2 linked regions of the Tolumonas auensis DSM 9187 genome follow. Each later gene encodes a partner of the first gene's protein in a complex. Links are inferred from orthologs where the notes say so. Each region holds a gene or a part of one and is shown on either strand. Other genes may lie near its edges. The genes, in order: accA and accD.

Region 1 (3,148 bases):
GGGTCTATCTGCAGGGCATCGCTGTTCCTGAGCACTGGGATGGCGAGGCAACACCTTTTGGTACTATTCCGCTCGATAAACCAGCGATAGCGTCATTACTGTCATTACCCGGCGTGATTGCCGCTACCGAAGCACACCGACAGGAACATGCCATAGAAGTTCAGCTACCATTTCTGCAGTATCAACTGGGCGACTTTAGTCTGATCCCGCTGGTGGTAGGCGATTGTCCGGCAGAAACAGTGAGCCACGCCATTGAACAAATTATGACCGATGATACGCTGATCATTGTCAGCAGCGACCTCAGTCACTATCTCAGCAAGGACATAGCCGAACTACAGGATGACTATACCATCCGGCAAATTCTGCAGTTCAGTGAAACCTTAACCGGCGATCAGGCCTGCGGTTGTTATGCCCTGAATGGTGCACTGCACTGGGCTCATCAGCAACAGCTGGATATTAAGTTACTGGCAAAATGTAACTCCGGCGATACATCGCATGACAAAGAACGGGTGGTGGGATATGCAGCTTTTGCCCTCTATTGAGTTAAATGAACGCCGGGCAATGCTGACGCTGGCGCGCAATGCCATTAAGGCACACTGGATGCCGGACACAGACACAGAAACAGCAGCAATCCTGCCGCATGGTGAGTTGAAATCAGGCTGTTTTGTTACCTTGCATAAACACGGCGAACTCCGCGGTTGTATTGGCACTCTGGAGCAGGATATGCCACTGCAGCAATCTATCCCGTATTTTGCCCGGGCCGCTGCCTTTCAGGATCCCCGTTTCCCACCACTGACAGCAGCTGAACTCGCGGATTGCATCATCAGCATTTCAGTACTCAGTGAAAGAGAACCTTTGCCGGCCACCAGTCGGGAAGAGTTAATGGCGGCACTGGTGCCATTTACTGATGGGTTATGGCTGAGCGATGGCTATCACCGGGCTACTTTTTTACCTGCTGTCTGGCGTCAGTTACCGGATAAAAAAGAATTCCTGCACCATTTGTTACTGAAAGGTGGCTGGCCACCCCAAAACTGGCCGGCACAGATGAAGGCATGGCGTTACCACAGCATTGAATTTATTGAGCCAGATGGTGAATTAGCACTGGAATAAGTATAAAAAAAACAGCGCCGAAGGGCGCTGTTTTCTATTCGTCTCTATCAGCAATAACCATGTGACATCAGTTGCTGATACCGTTTTCTCAACAATTCATCTGTATGCAATGAATTTAATTCATTCAGATCGGTCAGAATGCGTTGTTTCAGCAGATTGGCCATCTCATCCACATTACGGTGTGCACCACCCAGCGGTTCCGGCACAATGCTGTCGATCAATTTCAGTTCTTTCAGGCGAGCAGCTGTAATCCCCATAGCTTCAGCAGCTACGTTGGCTTTATCCGCACTCTTCCAAAGAATAGAGGCGCAACCTTCCGGTGAGATCACCGAATAGGTGGAATATTGCAGCATATTCACGCGATCACCGACGCCGATTGCCAGTGCACCACCTGAACCACCTTCACCGATCACAGTACAAATAACCGGTACTTTCAGGCTCGACATCACCTTAAGATTACGGGCAATCGCTTCTGACTGACCACGTTCTTCTGCGCCGACCCCCGGATATGCACCCGGCGTATCAATGAAGGTAAGGATTGGCATTTTAAAACGTTCAGCCATCTGCATCAGACGCAATGCTTTACGATAGCCTTCTGGTCTTGGCATACCAAAATTACGTCTGATTTTTTCCTGTGTGTCGCGGCCTTTCTGGTGACCAATCACCATTACCGGCTGACCATCCAGACGAGCTGTACCGCCGACAATCGCTTTATCATCAGCGAAAGCCCGATCACCAGCCATCTCATCAAAATCAGTAAACATGCGTGCAATATAGTCCTCGGTATAAGGACGTTGCGGATGACGAGCCAGCTGAGAAATCTGCCATGCGCCCAGATCAGAAAACAACTTTCTGGTCAGCTCTTCATTCTTCTTTTCCAGATGTTTGATTTCATCTGTCAGATCCACACTGCTGCCAACATGCTCACTAACATGTTTCAGTTCTTCGATTTGCGCCAACAGTTCAGCAATAGGTTGTTCAAATTCCAGAAAATTCATATTCATAATTGTACCCGAAATCGCTACTCAAATATCAGTTCTACGCCTTGCTTGCCCAAATGGGTTCGCAGCTCGTTCAGTAGTTGATCGGTTGGCGTTACCCGCCATTCGGTCCCCAACGTCAGCTGCCCCTGCACACCCGTTCTGCGGTAGCAGATATGCACAGGACAAATCCCTGCACGATGAGGCGTTAATATGCCGGCAAGATTTTGCATAAAACGATCTGCCGTTTCAGATTGCGTCACTTTTACCCGCAATCCCCGTGCGTGACGACCACGCGCATCTTCAATGTCCAATACTTCGCGGGCCGACATTTTAATGCCACCCGCATACTCGTCAAAGCTGATTTGACCCGTAACCACTAAAATACGGTCTTTTTGCAGCAACGACTCATATCTTTCCAGTGCTTCACTGAACAAAGTAATGTCTAAACGCCCGGAACGGTCATCTAATGTCAGAATTCCCATCTTGGTACCACGCTTGGTTACCATGATACGGGCATTCAGAACCAGACCCGCCGCTACCGCTGGTTTATCCCGTTCGGTCGGCTGTAAATCGCATAAACGGCCGGAAGTATAATGCTTTAGCTCCGCCAAGTATTGATTTATCGGATGGCCCGTTAAATATAAACCGAGAGTTTCACGTTCGCCATCAAGCCATTTCTGATCAGACCACTCAGGCACATCGGCAAAGGTCGGCGTGGGTAGTACGCCGTCATCAGCAAACAGATCACCGAACAGATCATTTTGTCCGAGAGCGGCATCTTTCGCTTTTTGTTCTGCCGCTTTCATCGCCTCTTCCAGCGATGCCATTAATGCAGCACGATGCGGACCTAACCGGTCCAGGGCACCGGCATATATCAGCTTTTCCATGACCCGTTTGTTCAGGCGTTTAATATCGACCCGGTTACAAAAATCAAACAGATCGCGGAAAGGCCCACCTTCGTTCCGTGCAGCAATAATTGCTTCAACCGGACCTTCACCAACCCCTTTTACCGCGCCGATACCATAAACCACTTCGCCGCGTTCATTCACCGTGAA
Region 2 (3,199 bases), 560 kb from region 1 along the record:
CCGGATAAATCAGCCAGATGCCAGGCAGATACATATGGCACAACATGCTGCAGTGTATGCGCTATGTCTTTATCTTTAAGCATACCGACTACGGCAATTATTTTGTCTGCTTTTTGCTTTTCTAATTGCATTGCCAGGTAACGGGCAGCATGAGGATTATGCGCAACATCAATAATCACCGTTGGATGATTCTGTAATGTCTGGAATCGGCCAGCTAATTGAGCATTTTCCAATCCGGACCGGATAGCACTTTCAGATACCGATAAAGGAACATGTTCCAGGACTGCCAGTACGGTTGCCGCATTCTGTAGTGGCAAAGCCGGAACAGGTAAATCAGTAAATTGCCAGTGCTGGCCAGTGAATGTCCATTTATCTTCTGTTAGCTGGTAACTGAATTGTTCACCAACCGTGTATAGCTGAGCATTAATTTGGTTTACTGCTGCATATAATGTTTGCGGAGGATTAGGTTCACCACAAATTGCCGGTTTTTCTGAACGATAGATGCCCGCTTTTTCTGTAGCAATTGCATCTCTGGTATTACCGAGCCAATCGCAATGGTCCAAATCAATACTGGTAATGACAGATATATCAGCATCAATAATATTAGTGGCATCAAGCCGGCCACCCAGTCCCACTTCAAGAAGAATGACATCAGGCTGGTATTTTTTAAAAACGGCAAACGCCGCGAGTGTTCCGAATTCAAAGAAAGTCAGGCTGATGTCTGCTCGTTTCTGTTCAATGTCTGCGAACGCAAAGCACAAATCTTCATCACTGACTTCATGACCATTTATTTTCACCCGCTCGTTATAACGCAGCAAATGCGGGGATGCATAAACGCCCGTTGTATATCCGGCGGCCTGTAAAATACTGGCCAGCATCGCACAGGTAGAGCCTTTACCATTTGTACCACCTACGGTGATTACAATGCCCGGTAATTGCGTTAAAGCTGCTCTTTCTGCCACCGTTTTGACACGCTGCAACCCCAGCTCAATTTGCTGAGGATGTATCTGCTCTAAATAAGAAAGCCAGTCGGATAAAGACTGGCTTTGAGTCATGACTGGCAATGTCATGCGTGACTTTCCCCGATAACGCTCAGATTCATAAATTTACTCAGAATTGAGGCTAATTTATCGCGCATATCACGTCGATCGACAATCATGTCAATAGCACCCTTTTCCAGCAAAAATTCTGAACGCTGGAATCCTTCAGGCAATTTTTCACGCACTGTCTGTTCAATAACACGAGGACCAGCGAAACCAATCAATGCTTTGGGTTCACCCACGTTAATATCACCCAACATAGCAAAGCTGGCAGAAACACCGCCCATCGTTGGATCTGTCAGAACGGAGATATAAGGCAAACCTTCTTCGCTTAAACGCTCCAGTGCAGCACTGGTTTTGGCCATCTGCATCAGAGAGAACAGAGCTTCCTGCATACGTGCGCCACCGGATGCTGAAAAACAAATCATACCACGACGCTCTTTAATGCATTCTTCCACTGCGCGCACAAAACGGGCACCCACTACAGAGCCCATTGAACCGCCCATGAATGCGAATTCAAATGCACAAGCTACAACAGGAACACCTTTGACAGTTCCTTTCATGACAACCAGTGCATCTTTTTCATTAGTATCTTTCTGAGCTGAAGTCAGACGATCTTTGTATTTTTTTGAATCTTTGAATTTCAGAATATCCTGCGGCTCAAGTTCAGCGCCCAACTCGCTGCGATTATTAACGTCAAGAAAACGCTCTAACCGGGCTCTGGCACCAATCCGCATGTGATGACCACACTTAGGACAAACAGATAAACTACGTTCTACTTCGGCTTTGTATAATACCTGCTCGCACCCATCGCATTTCGTCCAGATACCTTCAGGTATGTTGTGACGACGAGAGTTATCGCTTTTGGGAAGAATCTTTTCAAGCCAGCTCATGGGATTCCTTACTTTAGTCTTAACACGACCAAAACTTACTGATTAATCTCGTTTTGATCGATAGCATATCAACCGTGCATTAAAGCACAAAAGACACAATTTGTTTACTTATCGTTATAATTTATGCGTTAAACCATAACGGCCCTAACGGTGGTTTAGGTAACCCGTAATGAAGTGGGTATGTAACATCCACCAGGTACAAACCTTCAGCTTTTGCTGTGGCACCTGACACCGTTCTGTCTTTGGCGTCCAGTATTTCACCAATCCATTCCTTTGGTTTTTCACCAGTACCAACAAGCAATAATGAACCCATAATATTTCTGACCATGTGATGCAGAAATGCATTCGCCTGAATATCCAGAATGACATAACTTCCGGCCCGATGAACCGACAGGGACATAATATTCCGGAATGGCGTATTGGATTGGCATTGTGCAGCACGGAATGATGTGAAGTCACGCTCACCCAGTAAAAGCTGACCCGCCTCATTCATCTGATCTGCATTCAGCGGATGATAGTAGTGACTGACACCTTTTGCCAGAATACCGGGACGAAGCGGTTCATTATAAATGATATAGCGATACCGGCGTGCTGTAGCAGAAAAACGGGCATGAAAATTATCATCAACAACATGAGCCCAACGTACTGCAATATCATCCGGAAGCTGTGCATTTATACCCAGCGTCCAGGCGGACATTTGCCGGTTGGCTGTTGTATCGAAATGAATCACCTGCCCTGTCGCATTGACCCCGGCATCTGTGCGCCCTGCGCACTGTATTTCTACAGGATGATTAGCGACCCGCGATAATGCAGTTTCCAACTCTTGCTGAACACTGTTTACTTCCCGCTGTCGCTGCCAACCATAGTAGTCAGCACCGAAATACTCTATACCTAGCGCAATACGCATATTTTTCTCCGAACTTTATCGCGCGGGATTATACGTCAGCAAGAGATAAAAAAAAGTGGTGATCTCGGTCACCACTTTTTATATTTATTTATACAATCCGGGAAAGTAATTTTTCAGCCTCTTTTATCTGTTCGCTGCTACCCATAGCCTGCACTTCAAGCAATAACACTTTAGCATTCGCTTTATCATCAATTTCGAGATAGGCACGGGCCAGATCAAGTTTGGCGCCGACACCGCCATCATCGTCAATATCAATACCATCGTGCTTCGGTAACATGTCCGGAAATTCATCCAGACCGACATCCAGATTTGGCTGTATCATTTCAGGATTAACTGATGCGCCGACTTCCTGTTGTTCA

What was found.
Region 2: the proteins of accA (region 1) and accD are in contact, whole or in part, in a solved structure (PDB 8UXZ), measured with the Escherichia coli proteins. The link is inferred for Tolumonas auensis DSM 9187 from one-to-one orthologs.

Annotation. Positions count from the first base shown.
Region 1 is NC_012691.1:2,288,655-2,291,802, forward strand. The notes cover bases 137-2,953. They hold accA (acetyl-CoA carboxylase carboxyl transferase subunit alpha), read right to left. Parts: upstream 2,115-2,953; coding sequence 1,158-2,114; downstream 137-1,157. Other genes in these bases: amrB (AmmeMemoRadiSam system protein B), read left to right, coding at 137-542; amrA (AmmeMemoRadiSam system protein A), read left to right, coding at 520-1,110; dnaE (DNA polymerase III subunit alpha), read right to left, coding at 2,132-2,953. In the rest of the region: more of amrB, read left to right, coding at 1-136; more of dnaE, read right to left, coding at 2,954-3,148. UniProt on the Escherichia coli protein: Component of the acetyl coenzyme A carboxylase (ACC) complex. First, biotin carboxylase catalyzes the carboxylation of biotin on its carrier protein (BCCP) and then the CO(2) group is transferred by the carboxyltransferase to acetyl-CoA to form malonyl-CoA.
Region 2 is NC_012691.1:1,730,915-1,734,113, forward strand. Bases 1-2,868 are described here. They hold accD (acetyl-CoA carboxylase, carboxyltransferase subunit beta), read right to left. Parts: upstream 1,934-2,868; coding sequence 1,067-1,933; downstream 1-1,066. Other genes in these bases: folC (bifunctional tetrahydrofolate synthase/dihydrofolate synthase), read right to left, coding at 1-1,070; truA (tRNA pseudouridine(38-40) synthase TruA), read right to left, coding at 2,055-2,840. Also shown: TOLA_RS08000 (FimV/HubP family polar landmark protein), read right to left, coding at 2,929-3,199.